DNA from 3 places in the Roseburia sp. OM03-7AC genome. Region 2 is predicted to be linked to each of the others. Evidence: predicted binding sites of a transcription regulator. Region 2 holds the regulator's gene; each other region holds the start of a gene.

Region 1 (6,354 bases), 170 kb from region 2:
GACCTCTTCCAATTCCAAATTAAAATTACTTTTTTATGCAAGTATTGCTAATACAACTTTAGTTACCAGATATGCCATCGAAGGAGGACTTAATGAGGAAACTGCTTTTTCCTTAAGTGATGTATATATACGAAAAATGGAACAATGTACCGATGTTGACGCTTTAATGAAATTAAATGAACAGATGGCTATTGAATTTACGCTTCGTGTTGCTGAAGCAAAAAAGACGCCAAAAAACTACTATTCACCATCTATTTCTCGCGTCATTGATTATATCTATCATGGTAAAAATAAAACTTTAACCTTAAATCAACTGGCATCTTTAGTTAATTTAACACCTAAATATCTGTCTGCCCTGTTCCATAAAGAAACCGGACAGACGCTTACTGTTTTTATCCATAAAGTTCTTATTGAAAAGGCACAGAATTTACTGGCACATTCCGACTATAGTCTGGGTGAAATCAGTACTTACTTGAATTTTTCATCTCAAAGTTATTTTATTTCTATTTTTAAGAGATACACTGGTATAACTCCCGGACAATATCGTAAAATGCATCGCCAGATTAGTTGGTAAAATAGAAAATAAAATAAGAATATCGATGATTAAACGTCACTATCGCCAGAACTTTTCTCGTCTTGAAGATAAAAGAAAGCTACCAGTTTTTCCTCTGATAGCTTTCCATTCATTCTTGTTCTGTTGGGAACATCGCTGCTTCCAGCTTATTCATCTCTGTATCCGAAAGACCATATTTTCCTGAATTATCTTTTTCCACGGATACTTTTACAGTAACAGTTTTTCCATAACTGTTCTTTTCAAGACTCTTCTGGACACTTTCTGTTAATACGGCTGCAAAGACTTCCGGATCATTTCCATCCAATCCCTGCTTTATTTTTTCATTGCTTACCTCTGTAGAGCTTTGTTGCAATGTCTGAAATACATTGGATGGTTCAACTTGTACACTTACTGTATAAACTCCATCCTCTTCTTTCACATCCTGTACTTTGTATTTTGCCAGTTTCTTTACTTCTGTCAGTTTTTCCGTATAATCAGCAATTCCTTTATCCGTAATGTTATCGGAATCATCAAATTGCTTTTGGATGCTCTCATTAAAATCCTCTTCGATTTCTTTCTTTGCATCTTTTTCCGAGAGTTCTAACAGATTCGCATAGTCCTTATATTCTCCATGATAGTATGCATCAAGAGAACTTTGGGCGTAAGATTTGGCATCGAAGTCTGGTTGTTTAGAGCACGCACTAATCCCAATACTTAACATTATCGTTCCCAAAATCATTAGATACTTTTGTAAGTTTTTCATCCTGTTATCCTCATACTTTTACTTTACAAAAAAATCCACAAATTTTCCGGCCTTTGATGATAGTTTAAATTTATATTCTTGTCCTTCATACTTGAAAGAAAACTTTCCACCAAATAATCCGGCTTTTACTTGGATATTTTTCATATTTGGAATATAAATTTTTGCTAATTGTTTGCCATAAGAATTATCAATATTGGCTCGGTGAATATATAAAATATCTTCATATACACTCAGCAATACTAATCCCTTAACGCTCCCAATAAGACCACCTATTTTATTGCTAAGTGATGCATAAATGTAATTATTTTTTCATCTAAAAACTTATCACTATATAATTGCTTTTCCATTTTTTCTAAATTCATAATTCTTTTTCCCTGTATTTAATATTAAAAACAGAAGGGTCTTTCCGGCAGTTTTTCAATTTTATATTTTTCGAATTTCATTCTATAGTTTGCTTCTAATACTTCATGATTACTAGCTTTTTTCCAATTCAACATCCAATTTTTAAAACCACCATCTCGTACAAAATATCTTTCTTCTGGCCATGATTTTAATTCATTGTAAACCGTATGCAATGCATTATCAAAAAGTTCTTTTTTTCTTGTCCAGCTACTGATGTATACATAATCCTCATATTCTACAACTGTTCCTTTATTTGGGTTTTTAAAATATCGTTCATATCCATTCTTTACGTCCTCAAAAGTCACTTCCCCTTGTAACGGAATATATGCTTTTTGGATTAATTGTTGGGCAATTTGTTCACTATAAATTTCATGCATTTGCATATCCATCGATCGTCCTTCTATTTCTAAACTAGAAGGTTTTTTTCTCATAGCCATATAATGTACTTTCCTTACATGTCAGTTTACAATCATTTTCCATCCATAAATCCCCAAAATCAGCATATGAAATATCCCTATCTACCATTACCTGTCCCACATTTTCATATTCAGATAATGCTTTTCTTCCAGCTATTCTTGCGTCCCTTTTACTAGCAAATCCAGATTTTGATTTACGCTTTCTTTTTCCATCAACACTTGCCATCTCAAATGAATACTCATATACTTTTTTGCCAGACCTCAAAAAACGTTCTCTTACCATAATCTCACTCATATAATTCTCCTTCCACATAATGAATATATAAGTAATACTAATAAATCGACTCTTTGAAATCTATGACCTGCGAGGCTAAAAAATTTAACAAAGTATTTAGATACCTCCTTTAATATGAGAATATAAAAAGAGACTTCCGTCTTAATTTAAACGGAAGTCTCCAAAAAGCCTATAAAATCAAGCTTTCTATTTAGAATTTACCAGCTTTTGCTGCTTCCTCAACGGAAACGGCAACTGCTACTGTAGCACCAACCATTGGGTTATTACCCATTCCGATTAAGCCCATCATCTCAACGTGAGCCGGTACGGAAGAAGAACCTGCAAACTGTGCATCAGAATGCATACGTCCCATAGTATCTGTCATACCATAAGATGCAGGACCTGCAGCCATGTTATCTGGGTGAAGTGTACGTCCTGTACCACCGCCGGATGCTACAGAGAAGTATTTCTTGCCCTGCTCGATACATTCTTTCTTGTATGTACCTGCAACCGGATGCTGGAAACGTGTTGGGTTGGTAGAGTTACCGGTAATGGAAACACCTACGTTCTCATGATGCATGATTGCAACACCTTCCTGAACATCATCAGCACCGTAACATTTTACAGTTGCACGAAGTCCGTTAGAATATGCTTTTTCATATACAACATTAAGTTTTGCTGCTTTGTAATCATACTGTGTCTCAACAAATGTAAATCCGTTGATACGTGAAATAATCTGTGCAGCATCTTTTCCAAGTCCGTTTAAGATAACACGAAGTGGTTTCTGACGTACTTTGTTTGCTTTCTCAGCGATTCCGATTGCACCTTCAGCAGCTGCAAAGGACTCGTGTCCAGCTAAGAAACAGAAACACTCTGTCTCTTCCTCTAATAACATTTTTCCAAGGTTACCATGTCCAAGACCTACTTTTCTGTGGTCAGCAACAGAACCTGGAATACAGAATGCCTGAAGACCTTCACCGATTGCTGCAGCAGCATCAGCAGCTCTTTTGCATCCTTTTTTGATTGCGATTGCTGCACCTATAGTGTAAGCCCAGCAAGCGTTCTCGAAACAGATAGGCTGGATTTTCTTTACCTGATCATATACATCAAGTCCAGCATCTTTTGTAATTTTTTCAGCTTCTTCAATAGAGCTGATACCATAGCTGTTTAATACAGCGTTAATCTGGTCAATTCTTCTTTCATATCCTTCAAATAATGCCATTATCTTCGTCTCTCCTTTCTTACTCTTCTCTTGGGTCAATGATCTTAACAGCATCAGCTACACGACCATACTGGCCTTTTGCTTTTTCCCATGCAGTGTTAGGGTCATCACCTTTTTTGATAAAGTCTGTCATTTTTCCAAGAGAAACGAACTGATATCCGATAACTTCGTTGTTCTCGTCAAGAGCGATGCCTGTTACATAACCTTCAGCCATCTCTAAGTAACGAACACCTTTCTCCTTTGTTGCGTACATAGTACCAACCTGGGAACGAAGTCCTTTTCCTAAATCTTCCAGACCAGCACCTACTGCAAGTCCGTCATCAGAGAATGCACTCTGAGTACGTCCGTAAACGATCTGTAAGAATAATTCTCTCATTGCTGTATTGATTGCGTCACAAACAAGGTCAGTATTTAATGCTTCAAGAATTGTTTTTCCCTGAAGGACCTCTGCTGCCATTGCTGCTGAATGTGTCATACCTGAGCATCCGATTGTCTCAACCAGTGCTTCTTCAATCACACCATTTTTTACATTTAATGAAAGCTTGCAGGCACCCTGCTGTGGTGCACACCAGCCTACACCGTGTGTAAATCCTGAAATATCTTCAATTTTTTTGGAATGAACCCATTTTCCTTCTTCTGGAATTGGAGCTGGCTCATGTTTTGCGCCCTTGGCAACAGGACACATGTTTTCGACTTCCTTCGTGTAAATCATTATAAGACTCCTTTCGATATGAAATATATATCATGTTAAACTTTGTTATACATTTAACACACCGCCCTCATTTTCTCACATTTTTTTACATTAGTCCAGTCTTTTTTACAGGAAATGCCCCTTAATTTTCTCAATTTGTTAATCTAATGCCTCCATCCGCTCAAATGCAAAGGATGCTCCGATTGCTCCAACCAGTGTCAGCAGGAATATAACGACTATCATCATAATAAATCCTGCAGTCACGGAAATGAACGCTCCCGTTGCTACTGCCACAATGATTCCGACACATAATACCAGTCCCTGGAACAGCATCCGAAGAATCGTTCTGCCCAGTTCTCCAAACATTTTCCCTATCACGACATCTGCCAGCATATTCATATAAAGCTTATTAGCATTCAGGCACATATATAAAATGACGGTCAAAATCATGTAAGACACCGGAAGTCCCATTACGATACTGCCCGGCAGCGTAATCAGAAGTCCGTCAATCAGCGCACGGATATGCTCCATTTTGGTGGCATACCACATTTTCTTAAAATTACTGTCCGGAATCAGATAGGTGTATGGATTTGCCAGTTCCTTCGACCACTTCGTCTTATAACCGCTGAAAATAAAGATAACATAGGCAATGACGCCCGGAATTACAAACATTTTAAAAGGCTGGCTGGAAATTTTATTATAATAAGAAACAACCGCAATTGCCACACCTATAACCAGAAACAGCACTGAATTCCAGCCAAAGATAAAGAAACGGTTTTTACGGTATTCTAATACCTGCCGGTAGAAAATTGCTTTAGCGTAAGTTCCCTTATAAGCCATCTTTACATTCCGTAAATACTTTTTCTTGCCATTTCCCACTACAACCTCGCCCTTTTTCGAGCGTTTCATCCGGTCATCATAATCTTCTGCAAATTTTGCAGCATCTTCATAGAATTCTCCGGTACACTTCATCTTTTTCGCATAAAGTACCAGAAAAACAGTACTGGTTAAAAGAAGCCCGGTTGCCACCACATTGATTCCTGCAGGGCCTATGATAATAAGCTGAATCAATGCAATTTCCCAGCCTATAATCGGAATCAGCTGTACCACCGGAAGCTGGATTAAGTCCACAAACACAGATAACTGCATACCTTTCACCGAAACAAAGTAGATTGCCACCAGTGCAAAAGCTGCCATTACTCCATACATAATATAAGTAAGTACGGTAAAGAACTGTTTGGGAAGTGTTTCATTTCCATAGCAGATAATCATTAACGCTCCCTCTAAAATATTTTCCAGTACACCAGCATAAAGGAAATATAAAATCATCTTATATGGTGTAACACCAAATACACCAATTCCAAGTACCAGTACAAATAGTTCAACAATAAAATTGGTTAAGAACTGCTTCATTCCGGCATGAAGAATAACTTTCTTCGGTTCTTCCGGTGCAGCAAATACAAAATGTACTTCTGACGGGCGGAACAACAGTCCTTTTCTCTTGATATAGGAAATCAGATTTGCCGGAACAATCATAACCATCAGTACGGATAAAACAGTTGCAATTCCTTCCGGGCTGTTTAATCCGAAATCGACAGACATGGAACCAAGTCCATACAATACCAATGCTGCATATAAAACAACAAATACCAGTGCAAGAAAAGTCTGTGGCCGTTTCAGGCTCCGCTTCACTTTATTCTTAATGGTCTGGAAAAAAACAAAGGAAAGACTACTCATGTTCTTCACCACCAGTCTTTGGTTCTGTCACTTCAAAGAACAGTTCTTCTATGTCTTTATCCGCAATTTCATTTTTGTTAAATGTTGCTATAATTTTCCCTTGTTCCATTACAAACATCACATCCCACAAATCTTTTACCATTTCAAGCATATGGGTACTGATAAGAATGGTACAGCCTTTCTCTTTTAACTCAAGCACAACTTCTTTCAGTTCTTTTATGGCTGCCGGGTCAAGTCCAACCATTGGCTCATCTAACATCACAACCTTTGGATGAATAGCAAGTGCACAACAGATA
Region 2 (6,354 bases):
AAAAGATATCTATGAAATCCGTGCACGGCTGGAGGGACTTTGCACAAAGTGGGCGGCAGACAGAATTACCAAGGAGCAGATAGCGGAACTGGAAGAAAACATTTTTCTGGTGGAATTTCATGCTAAGAAGGAAAATTATGCACAGATATTGGAGCTGGATAATAAGTTTCATGAGGTGCTTTATGAAGCTTCCGGAAGCAAAATGTTAAAGCATGAATTGTCTGCATTTCATCATTATGTGGAAAGAGTTCGAAAAATCACTTTGTCAATGCCGGATCGTGTGGTAAAATCAAATGATGAACATAAAAAGATTGTAGAAGCATTGAAGCAGCACAATGCAAAAGAAGCAGAACTGCTTGCGACAAGTCATATGTTAAATACTATTGAAAATATGGATAATTATGGCTGGGACAATCTGCTGAAATAGTAAATGGAGGATAGAAAGATGGACAAAATTAAAATGACTACCCCTTTGGTTGAAATGGACGGAGACGAAATGACAAGAATCCTTTGGAAAATGATTAAGGATGAACTGTTATTACCATTTATTGATTTGAACACAGAATATTATGACCTGGGTCTTGAACATCGTAATGAAACGGATGACCAGGTAACTGTAGATTCTGCAAATGCAACAAAGAAATACGGTGTTGCAGTAAAATGTGCTACCATTACACCAAATGCAGCACGTATGACGGAGTACAACTTAAAGGAAATGTGGAAGAGTCCGAATGGAACTATCCGTGCAATGTTAGATGGAACGGTATTCCGTGCACCAATCGTTGTAAAGGGAATTGAGCCATGTGTTAAGAACTGGAAGAAACCGATTACCATTGCAAGACATGCTTACGGTGATGTATACAAGGCTTCTGAAATGAAGATTCCGGGACCGGGAAAATGTGAACTGGTTTATACAGCAGAGGACGGAACGGAAACAAGAGAGCTGATTCATAACTTTACCGGAGCAGGTGTTGTCCAGGGACAGCATAACTTAAATGATTCTATCGAAAGCTTTGCAAGAAGCTGCTTTAGCTATGCACTTTCTACCAGACAGGATTTATGGTTTGCAACCAAGGATACCATTTCCAAAAAGTATGACCATACTTTCAAAGATATTTTCCAGGAAATCTTTGATGCGGAATATAAAGAAAAATTCGAAGAAGCAGGAATTACCTACTTCTATACCTTAATCGATGATGCGGTAGCCCGTGTGATGAAAGCAGAGGGCGGCTTTATCTGGGCATGTAAGAACTATGATGGAGATGTTATGAGTGATATGGTATCATCTGCATTTGGTTCCCTTGCCATGATGACTTCCGTACTGGTATCACCGGCAGGATATTATGAATATGAAGCTGCACACGGAACAGTTCAGCGTCACTATTATAAACACCTCAAGGGAGAAGAAACATCCACCAACTCCGTAGCAACTATTTTTGCATGGACCGGAGCACTTCGTAAGAGAGGTGAATTAGATGGCAACCAGGAGTTAAGCACATTTGCCGATAAACTGGAAAAAGCCTGTGTAGATACGATTGAATCCGGAAAGATGACCAAAGACCTTGCACTGATTACTACAATTGAAAATCCGACTGTATTAAACAGTGAAGACTTTATCAAGGCAATCCGTGCTACATTAGAGAAAATGTTATAAATTTTATACTCCGGGAGGGCAGAATAGTGTGCCGTCCCGGAATTTTCAGCTATAAAAAGCCCCTTGTAAAGAATGCTTTACTTATGGGGCGAAGAGAAAAAGTGAGGAGACTTCCATGATTTTAGCCTGTCAGAATATCAGTAAATCCTTTGGGACAGACACCATAATACAGAATGTTTCTTTTCATGTAGAAGATAATGAGAAAACAGCAATTGTCGGCATCAATGGTGCCGGCAAATCTACGTTATTGAAAATTATAGTGGGAGAGCTGGCACCGGACAGTGGCGAGGTAACCGTTGCAAAAGGAAAAACCATCGGTTATCTTGCCCAGTATCAGGATAAAGACAGCAACGAGACCATTTATAATGAAGTGCTTCATGCCTGCGATGCATTAATCGAAAAAGAAGAAAAGCTTCGTAAAATGGAAGAAGACATGCAGCATGTAAGCGCAGATGAATTAGAGAAATATATGGAGCAGTATAACCGTTTCAGCCATGCCTTTGAGTTAGAGGGCGGACTGACTTTTCGCAGTGAGATAAACGGTGTGTTAAAGGGACTTGGTTTTTCGGAAAATGATTTCGGAAAGAAAATGTCAGAGTTATCCGGAGGACAGAAGACCAGAGTGGCATTAGGCAGACTTCTGGTGACAAAGCCTGATATTATCATGCTCGACGAGCCGACCAACCACCTTGATATGGCATCGATTGCATGGCTTGAAAACTATCTTTTGAATTATAAAGGAGCCGTAATTATCGTAGCCCATGACCGTTATTTCTTAGACCGGATTGTTACGAAGGTAGTGGAAATATCCCGCCATACGGCAACGGTATTTCCGGGAAATTATACCGCATATGCGAGGCAGAAGGAAATACAGCGGGAAAGTCTTTTGCGACAGTATTATAACCAGCAGCGGGAAATCAAGCACCAGGAAGAAGTAATATCCAAGTTAAAATCCTTTAACCGGGAAAAGTCCATTAAGCGTGCAGAAAGCCGTGAGAAGGCATTGGATAAAATAGAACGTATTGAGAAGCCAATCGATGAAAAAACAGATATGCATATTACATTGGAGCCGGAAATTACCAGTGGAAATGATGTACTTTCGGTGAAAGGACTTTCAAAATCTTACGAGCATAAACTGTTTTCAAACATTGATTTTCAGATTAAGCGAGGGGAAAAAGTTGCTTTAATCGGAAATAACGGTACCGGGAAAACCACCATTTTAAAGATAATCAATGGAATTGTAGACGCAGATGCCGGGGAGATAAAGCTTGGAAGCAATGTGGAAATCGGATATTACGATCAGGAGCATCAGAATTTAGACCCGGATAAGACGTTATTTGATGAAATTGCAGATGCTTATCCGAATCTGAAGGCAACGAAGATTCGAAATGTGTTAGCAGCATTTTTATTTACGGATGATGATGTGTTTAAGCGGATTCGTGATATCAGTGGTGGAGAAAGAGGCCGTGTTTCACTGGCAAAACTGATGTTATCCAATGCGAACTTCTTAATTTTAGACGAGCCGACCAACCACCTTGATATTATGTCAAAGGAAATTTTAGAGTCAGCCATCAATTCCTATACCGGAACGGTGCTTTATGTATCCCATGACCGTTATTTTATTAATAAAACTGCCAGCAGAATTCTTGATTTAAAGAATGAAACAATTCTAAATTATATTGGAAATTACGATTATTATCTGGAGAAAAAGGAAGTTCAGGAGTTAGCGGCGTTTGGCACAGCTACACAGGATCGTGCAGACAATTCAGGGGCAAAAGGAAATGTCATTGTTTCCGATGGAACTGGAGAAAATAATGGAACAGAGCAGATATCCAGCGGAGGAAAACAGAAGTTAAGCTGGGAAGAAATGAAGAAACAGCAGGCAGCAAAACGTAAGCTGGAAAACGAATTAAAGCGTACAGAAGATGAAATTGCTAAGAGAGAGGCAAAGTTAGAAGCATTAAATGATGAACTGTCAAAGCCGGAGGTAGCATCAAATTCCTATGAATTAAACAAAATCCATGAGGAGCAGATGCAGGAAGAGGCAGCTCTGGAAGAACTCTATGCAAAATGGGAAGAATTAAGTTTACAGAAAGATTGTTAAAGTTGTAACACATTGACATCCTTTCGGCAAGAAACTATAATTATTGTAGGGTATTGAGAGCAGGAGGAACTGGCAGAATGAGCAAAGAAATATCACAGGCAGTAATTCGTAGAATGCCAAGATATTACCGATATCTGGGGGAACTTTTAGATGAAGGGGTAGAACGTATTTCATCGAATGAACTGAGTGCAAGAATGAAAGTGACCGCATCGCAGATCAGACAGGATTTAAATAATTTTGGTGGTTTTGGACAGCAGGGATATGGTTACAATGTACAATTTCTGTATGAAGAAATCGGAAAGATTATGGGATTAAATGAACAGCATAATATTATTATTATTGGAGCTGGTAACTTAGGACAGGCACTTGCCAATTATGTGAAGTTTGAAAAACTCGGCTTCGTCATAGTAGGATTGTTTGATGTGAATCCGGAGTTATGCGGAAAATCCATTCGTGGCAATAAAATCGAAATGATTGATAAACTGGAAGAATTTGTAAAGACACATAAGGTAGATATTGCTACACTGACTATGCCGAAAGAAAAGGCAGATGCTGTGGCAAACCAGCTGGTAAGCCTTGGTGTACATGCAATCTGGAATTTTGCCCATGTGGATCTGGAAGTGTTGGATGAAAATGTTGTAGTGGAAAATGTACATTTATCAGACAGCCTGATGCAGTTATCCTATAATATGACAAAGAACAAAAGGAAAAAGGAAACGCTGGAATAGAGGTGTTTTGCATGAAAGATGACAAGGAATTTCTGGAAGCATTAGAAAGCAGAAAAGTACCAATACTTGTATTGGATCAGAAATGGCACAGGCTTTTTGCTTTAAGCGGAAAAACCAGTGAAATCAAGCAGCTGGAAGAAAAGGTAAATCAGTTGTTAGAACAGCAGGGAAAGCTTAATAATGATTTGAAAGAACTGAAAAAGACAAAGAATCGGTTGATGAAAAGCATTGTTGTCAACATGGAAGGAACTCATGAGGAAAATGAGGGGGATATTTCTTCCAGAAAATTAGATGAAGACAAGAGACTGATTGATGAAGTCAATGTCAAAATGGAAGAAATTGAGGATGAATTAATTGAACTTCCACGAAATATAAATAGTGCAAATCAGGAACTTATGTTAGAAAGCATGCGTTACTGCTATGAGAGACTAAGACAGAACAGTAAAGAAGCAGATGAAATTACGGCCTGGATTGATAAGGTAAGGGTAGAACTTAAGAAAAATATCATCAAAAAACAGAACCGTGAAATCAACAACCGGCAGATTTATTCTTATATGCATGATATTTTTGGTGTGGATATTTTAAATATATTTGATCTGCGGCAGGAAGATGAAGACCGTCTGCAGGGAAAAAAAGCGGTGGAAAATGCGGACGAAAGGAATTAATTTATGGAATATCTTGTAAATTCCCGGGAAATGAAAACATGTGATACCAATACAATCGAACATTTTAAAGTGCCATCCATGGTTCTAATGGAGCGGGCAGCACTTTCTGCGATAGAAGTAATACAGGAAAAAGAAATTTCATGTAACCGCGTGCTGGTAGTGTGTGGAACCGGAAATAACGGCGGCGATGGTATGGCAATTGCAAGATTGTTATACTTATCCCACATTCCGGTTGAAGTATATCTCTATGGAAATAAAGCACATTTTTCAAAGCAGGCAAAAGAACAGTATGAAATCTTGACATCATATGGTGTACCATTTATTGATGAAATGGAGGATGTAAATTCCTACAGCCTGATTATTGATGCGTTATTTGGTATAGGATTATCACGAAAATTAGATGATGAACTGGTGCACTTGATGGAACGGCTAAACCAGAGCAGTGCCCACCGGCTGGCGGTGGATATACCATCCGGTGTCTCGGCAGATAATGGAGCTGTATTGGGTGGTGCATTCAAAGCAGATGATACCGTAACCTTTGCTTACTGCAAGACCGGAATGGTGTTATTTCCTGGTGCAGAATACTGCGGAAATATTACGGTTAAGGATATCGGAATTGGAGAAGAAAGCTGGTTAGATAAAAGACCTGCAGCTTATGCAATCACAAAGGAAGATTTAAATTTTTTAAATAATCGTGCTGCTGATTCGAACAAGGGAACCTTTGGAAAAGTCCTTCTGGTTGCCGGAAGCGTGAATATGGCAGGTGCGGCGGTTCTTGCAGCAAAGGCAGCTTATCGCAGTGGCTGTGGTCTGGTGAGAATATATACACCGGAAGAAAACCGTATTATCTTACAGACAGCAGTGCCGGAGGCAATTCTTACTACCTATTCTGCAAAAAAGGCTGATACACAGCAACTGATAGAATGTCTGTCCTGGGCAGATGTTATTATTTTAGGACCTGGAATTGGCAAAAGTGATGTGGCACACAGTATTGTAAAGACGGTACTTAAGAATGCGGCAGTACCAATGGTAGTAGATGCCGATGCATTAAATATCATAGCAGAGCAGACCGAACAGCTTCTTCGCCCGCATACAGAACTGGTATTAACGCCACATCTGGGGGAAATGTCCCGGTTAAAACAGCTTGCCGTTTCCTATATCAAAGAAAATATTGAGCAGGTTGCGGAAGATTTCGCAAGGGAA
Region 3 (6,354 bases), on a different contig from region 2:
TGCATATCCTTTTGCGATTTTCTCTTTTCCGCCATCAGCCCATTCCTGCTTGATGTCGCAAAGAGCTACTTCATATCCTTCTACCTGAGCAAATGCTTTTGCAATGCCCTGTCCCATGGTACCTGCACCAATAACGCCAACTTTCATGTTAGTCCTCCTTAAAAATTTATGTATTATATTTACCCGAAAACGAAAGCCTTCTGGGTTATAACTTGCAACGCAAGACCCGAGAAGCGTTTTGCACTTCCCGGGTATATTTACTTATTCAGAAAGAGTGAATTAGTCTCTCTCAACGATTGTTGAGCAGCCCATTCCACCACCGATACACAGAGTAGCAAGACCTTTCTTAGCGTCTCTCTTCTGCATCTCATGAAGCAATGTAACTAAGATACGGCATCCAGATGCTCCAACAGGATGTCCAAGTGCGATTGCACCACCGTTTACGTTTACCTTAGACATATCAAATCCAAGATCTCTTGCAACTGCGATTGACTGAGCAGCGAATGCTTCGTTTGCCTCGATTAAGTCGAAATCATCGATAGACATTCCGGTTCTTGCAAGAACTTTCTTTGTAGAAGCAACAGGTCCAACACCCATGATTTCCGGCTCAACTCCGCCAAGTGCTCCTGCAACCCATGTAGCCATTGGTTTAACACCAAGCTCTTTTGCTTTTTCTTCGCTCATAACAACGATTGCTGCTGCGCCATCGTTGATACCGGAAGCGTTACCTGCAGTAACAAGTCCGCCCTCTTTACCAGAGCAGCATCTTAATTTGCTTAATGACTCAGCAGTTGTGCCTGGACGTGGTCCCTCATCTGTGTCAAACATAACAGTTTCTTTCTTAACCTTAACAGGTACAGGAACGATTTCGTCTTTGAATCTGCCTTCAGCAATTGCTTTTTCACATTTCTGCTGGCTGTTTGCTGAGAACTCGTCTAACTCTTCACGGGTAATTCCGTATTTGTCACATACGTTCTCTGCTGTAATCATCATATGATAATGATTAAATGCGTCTGTTAATGCATCATTTACCATGGTATCGATAATTGTTGCATTGTTCATACGATATCCAAAACGAGCTTTTGTCATAGCGTAAGGTGCCATAGACATGTTCTCCATACCACCTGCAACAACGATGTCTGCCTGACCAGCCATAATCATGTTTGCAGCTTCGTTTACACATTTCAAACCAGAACCACAAACTACGTTTAATGTAAATGCAGGAACCTCGATTGGTAAACCTGCTTTGATAGAAGCCTGACGTGCAACGTTCTGTCCCTGTGCTGCCTGGATTACACATCCCATCATTACTTCATCAACCTGTTCTGGTTTAACACCAGCTCTGTTTAATGCTTCTTTGATTACGATTGCGCCTAAATCTGCGGCTGGAGTATTGCTTAAAGCTCCTCCCATTTTACCGATTGCGGTACGACATGCGCCTGCTAAAACTACTTTCTGTGCCATTTTCTCGTCTCCTTCTGAATTAAATTTGCCTTTTACTATTGTTATTTTTTTAACAATCTTTTGTAAAAAAAATAAAAGAAAGCCTTTCCGGCTCTTTCCCGACAATCTGATGTTATCATAGAAAGGGGATTTTTGCAAGTGAAACTTGCTTTATTGAGCCGGATTTTCAGCTTTCCTTAATAAAATACATGGTTTCCGATTACAGTTCCATTAATCAGTCCGTTGTTTCTGCGGAAATATAAGCAGTTTAAGGTTCTTGTGCCTGCTAACACTTCTGTTGCAGCCTGCACACAGGACGCATCTGCCCCGGATGAAAGCACTACTGCGAAACGACCGCTGGCTACCGGTGAGAACTGCCCGCTCTGATAGATGACACCTACCACGGTATCCGGGAAATAACTGCTGTCCACACGGTTCATGACCACGCTTCCAACGGCAAGCTTCCCTTCATAGCTTTCGCCGCCTGCTTCGCACTGGATCAGTGCTGCCAGCATGGCAACATCACTGGCATTCACTGTCCCGCCACCGGAAGCATCGCTTCCTGTGGTATTATCCCCGGTGGATGTCCCATCCGGATTTGCATTATTATCTGAAGCAGCTGGCTGCTGACTGTTAATAAGTTCCTCTTCCTGACGCTTAATCTCCTCCTGACGGGCAGCATCTTCTTTCGCCTTCTGTGTCTCTAATTCTTCCTCATAGGCTTTCTGTCTTGCGATTTCCGCATCTGTGTCTGCTATTTCTGTCTCTGCATCTGCAACATCCGACTTTGCTGCGCTTATTTTTTCCTGCTGGGCTGCCACCAGACTGTCTGCCTTGCTCTTCTGCTCCTGCTTCGTCTGTTCTGCCGCAAGCAGTTCTTCTTTTGCCGTCTCTAAATCTTCCTTCTGCTGTTTTAATTCAGCCAGTGTATCCTCATAATCAGAAAGCTCCTGCCTGTCATAATCATAAATGGATTTGGCATATTCCATCCGGTTTAAAAAATCCGAAAAGGAGCTTGCTCCAAGCAGCAGCTCCAGGTAAGACTGATTGCCATTTTCGTACATATATTGTACTCTTTTCTTCATGGCTTCGTACTGGCTCTCAGAACGTGTTGTCAGCTCTGCAATCCGGCTTTCTGCTGCTTCAATCTCCACATTTTTCGCCGCAATTTCATCCTGGGTATCCGCCAGTTCGTTGCTGATTTCCTGCAATCCATTATTTAATTCCGTCAGTTCATCGGAAAGATTTATCTGATATTCTTTCAAGGAATCAAGCTGCGACTGCTGTTCCTCTCTCTGACGTTCCAGCTCTTCCACGCTGCTTCCGGTGTCCTTAGATGCCAGATCCACTCTTTCCTTGGTACCGGTGTCTGCCTGCACCGTCATCTGTATCATCAGAAACAGTATCAGCAATGCGGAAAACATACGTCGTTTACTGTTTTTCTTCATATCTTTATCCTCTTTTATGGATTTATCACGCCTCTTGTTTTCTTCCTTTATTATAGACGGCTTTCTTATGAAAATGCAACGAAAAACTACACTTCTTTTTCAATCCCAAGATTGTTTTTCCTCTCTGCTTGTGCTATATTTGAACTAGGAATTTTAACGGAGAAAAACATATTTTGTAAGGAGGTAACCGCTATGCTATTTATACGGACAGATGACTTAAAACCCGGCATGCGTCTTGCTAAACCTATCTATAATAAATTGGGCGTCATGCTTTATGACCGCGACACCAGACTGACCCGGCAGGGTATCGAAAGTATCCGGAATTTCGAGCTGATTGGTATTTATATTCTGGAGCCTGCCGAACCGGTTCCGCCATTATCCGACGAGGATATTGCTTTCGAACAGTTCCAGACCATTTCCATGTTCCAGCTTCGCGACTGCATGGATATGATTCGTAAAGGCAGACAGCCGGACAAGCTTCCAACGCTGGTCTCTTCGATTCTGTCCCAGTATGGCCGTCTTGACCACAAGCTGAACTTTGCGCAGAATTTAAGAAGCTCTGCGGATTATGTATACAAGCATTCCATCAGCGTTGCTATTCTGGTCGCCATGCTGACTCACCAGTTAAATATGCCGGATGATTTTCAGCAGACCTGTGTAACGGCTGCTCTGCTCTATGATTTTGGCTGGCTTTTAGTTCCGACCGAGCTTGCTGAAAAAACGGATCCTTTAACAGAAGAAGACGAAAAGAAAATCCTTGCCTGCCGTATCAAGAGCTTAGATTATCTGAATCCGCAGACTCACAGTATAAAGTTATCACCGGATGCTTTAAGAATCATTACCCAGTTTATTACACTCTCCGCTCCGGAAGAGGCTGCTGACCCATCCAAGATTTTCCGCAGCAGCGGCACAAAGCTTTTACAGGTTGCAGATGCCTTTGACCGGATGACCGCCATGAGCCTAACCAATGAGCCGATTTCCGAAATCGTTGCCATGAAATATTTGCAGGAGTTTCCGGAAAAATATGATACAAAGATTGTCCGTGCACTTTCTCTTTGCATCCACATTCTTCCAAGAGGTGCCTGTGTAGATTTATCCAATGGCGAAAAAGCGATGATTCTTGAAGATAACCCGGAGGATTATTCCAAACCTCTTATCTTACAGTTTACTAATAATGAAATCTTTGATTTGCGTGACCCGCACATCTATGACATTATCCAGATTCAGGATATTATGAAGACCATGGATAACCGGATTGCCATTGATGAAAATACTTTAAAGCATTTTACCTCAGACAAATATATCAAAGATGTAGCCGACCGTTTCCGCAAGCGCCAGAATCAGGCTGCCGCAACAGCCGCTGCCCAGCCGGCACCAAAGAAAAAGGCTGCAAGAAAGAAGCTGGTGTAGGATTATCAATACAGAATAGCCCACATATGTTCAATCCAAGAAAACCTTGAACATATGTGGGTTTCTTTTAAATGGGACAGCTATTATTTAATATTTAAATTCTTCATATAACATTCTGTCTAAGCTATGTTCAGTCAAAAAAAAGAATATCATATCGCAAAACAGTCTCAAATTATCTTTCTCGACTACATAACTTAAAGAGTTTAAAATTCCCTTTTCTCCCTCAACCTCATACTTTATCTTTCTTTCCTGAATTTCATCTTCAAATCCACATATTCCCATCGGAACAACAACATTATACCCTTTATAATTAACATAAACTCTACATTTACTTTCTTCATATTGAACTTTCAATGAACATAAGTCGTTTTCCCAAATATCAAATTTTTCTTTCTTTTGGATTCTCCACATTTCATTTTCTCCACGGGAATTTTATTTTTTGTAATGGACCAAATCATATGGATAATATGGTACATCTTTCAAATTGCTGTCATCTAAATTTAATATTTTTGCAATAGCTCCTGCTTCAAAACTCCAATAGCCATAATATATATTCTGGCTGCTTTTATGAGCCTCATAACACTCGTATTCTTTATTATACCAGTCCTCTTTCAAATATTTCTCCAATAAATCTGATTTATCTCTTTCTTTAACTAACTCTTTCATTATTTGAAATATGTCTGGTCTTACTTCTCCGCCATTTACTTTTTGGGTTAATTTTAAAATCCTGGCTGTATCTTCCGCTATGAATTCGTCGAAATATTGTTCACTTTTAATATAATCTCTCATTCCCTGATTTTCTCCATTTGGTATGCACCACTGTATCATTAGATAACTTTATTTTCCATTAATGCTTTTTCTATTCGCTGCACCTTTTTCGCATCATCCAGAGTTTTCCACGCATGATGTGTCACATTGGGCATCTCCACACAAATAATTTTTTCCGGCTCAGCCATTAAATCTTCAAAATCATCCGCGGCGCAATAGATGCATTTTTTATGGTTCATTGCAAAGTCAATCTCACCTTCCTGTATCCTGTCACAAGTCATGCCAAATATATGATTAATTATATTTTGCAATTTTTCTTCTGAAAATTCTTTTTGATGCAAATTTAAAATAGATTTCACTTTATCAATAAAATCATTATAAACATCATCCTTCAACAAATTAATATATGCATAACTCATACCGTTATGAAATAGCACTAATCTCTCACCATATGAAAAATCTGATAAATAATAAAATTCATTAATTTTCCCACAATTTGTGCATTTAGCAGCTTCTCTTCTTACTTTTATTTTCATATTCATCCTATAATATATTTTTTTGCTTTATCACCAATTTGCTCGATACTTTTCATTTAAAACAGAATCCATATGATTATCAACCAAAAAGAAATATATTTCATCTAAAAACTTTTCTTTATCCTCTTTTTTAATAACAAAATGTTTATCAAATCGGTCGTTGCCTTCCATACGAACATCTTCTATTGATGCCAACTTTAAATCTTCACCAAACTCCCATACCAACATAGGTATTGTCAAATTAAATCCCTTATAGTTGATATATATTTCATCATTCTCCATCAATTCAAAAACTTTTATCTTTAAATCAATGTCTCTGTTTACATATATTATATAATTCTCTTCCGTTAATTTATCCCACAACATATAAAACGCCTTTTATATCCTCTAATCCAGATTAGATACTATTGCTTTTATAGTGAACCAAATCATATGGATAATACGGTACATCTTTCAAATTGCTGTCATCTAAATTTAATATTTTTGCAATAGCTCCTGCTTCAAAACTCCAGTAACCGTAATACAATTTTTCTTTTGCTTTATGAATATCGTACCATCCCATATTTTTATGTCCCACATACCAATATTTTTCCAAATATTCTTTTATTTTTTCAACTGCTTTTTCTTTATTTGCAACAATATCCGTCAACTTATCATATGGAAAGCCAAAAGAATAGTCTCCTTCCAGTTGTTCTATGCTTCCATGCATTTTGTAATTAACAAAAAATTCCAATAAAGCATCTTTCCGA

The links. Region 2 encodes Rex, which represses fermentation and respiration genes when NADH is low (regulators of the CRP and FNR family bind a similar motif). Its sites were predicted from a motif close to ATTGTTAANTANTTAACAAT; they were not measured.
Region 1: DXB39_RS01920 (iron-sulfur cluster assembly scaffold protein) is a predicted target of Rex. The motif match lies at 4,384-4,403, and genes of this name have one in related genera.
Region 3: DXB39_RS09925 (acetyl-CoA C-acetyltransferase) is a predicted target of Rex. The motif match lies at 1,502-1,521, and genes of this name have one in related genera.

The regions. Positions count from the first base shown of each region.
Region 1 covers NZ_QTZJ01000001.1:395,128-401,481, reverse strand. The annotation lists gene DXB39_RS01950 (helix-turn-helix domain-containing protein) at 1-574, shown strand, start outside; gene DXB39_RS01945 (hypothetical protein) at 684-1,316, opposite strand; gene DXB39_RS01940 (hypothetical protein) at 1,335-1,553, opposite strand; gene DXB39_RS01935 (hypothetical protein) at 1,703-2,155, opposite strand; gene DXB39_RS01930 (Arm DNA-binding domain-containing protein) at 2,130-2,429, opposite strand; gene DXB39_RS01925 (GGGtGRT protein) at 2,620-3,630, opposite strand; gene DXB39_RS01920 (iron-sulfur cluster assembly scaffold protein) at 3,650-4,342, opposite strand; gene DXB39_RS01915 (putative ABC exporter domain-containing protein) at 4,481-6,058, opposite strand; gene DXB39_RS01910 (ABC transporter ATP-binding protein) at 6,051-6,354, opposite strand, start outside.
Region 2 covers NZ_QTZJ01000001.1:561,142-567,495, reverse strand. The annotation lists gene DXB39_RS02815 (GntR family transcriptional regulator) at 1-427, shown strand, start outside; gene DXB39_RS02810 (NADP-dependent isocitrate dehydrogenase) at 446-1,654, shown strand; gene abc-f (ribosomal protection-like ABC-F family protein) at 1,770-3,758, shown strand; gene DXB39_RS02800 (redox-sensing transcriptional repressor Rex) at 3,836-4,486, shown strand; gene DXB39_RS02795 (hypothetical protein) at 4,498-5,151, shown strand; gene DXB39_RS02790 (NAD(P)H-hydrate dehydratase) at 5,155-6,354, shown strand, end outside.
Region 3 covers NZ_QTZJ01000004.1:76,665-83,018, forward strand. The annotation lists gene DXB39_RS09920 (3-hydroxyacyl-CoA dehydrogenase family protein) at 1-147, opposite strand, end outside; gene DXB39_RS09925 (acetyl-CoA C-acetyltransferase) at 280-1,464, opposite strand; gene DXB39_RS09930 (cell wall hydrolase) at 1,641-2,891, opposite strand; gene DXB39_RS09935 (HD-GYP domain-containing protein) at 3,084-4,301, shown strand; gene DXB39_RS09940 (hypothetical protein) at 4,389-4,712, opposite strand; gene DXB39_RS09945 (PoNe immunity protein domain-containing protein) at 4,734-5,090, opposite strand; gene DXB39_RS09950 (hypothetical protein) at 5,129-5,605, opposite strand; gene DXB39_RS09955 (hypothetical protein) at 5,636-5,971, opposite strand; gene DXB39_RS09960 (PoNi-like cognate immunity protein) at 6,003-6,354, opposite strand, start outside.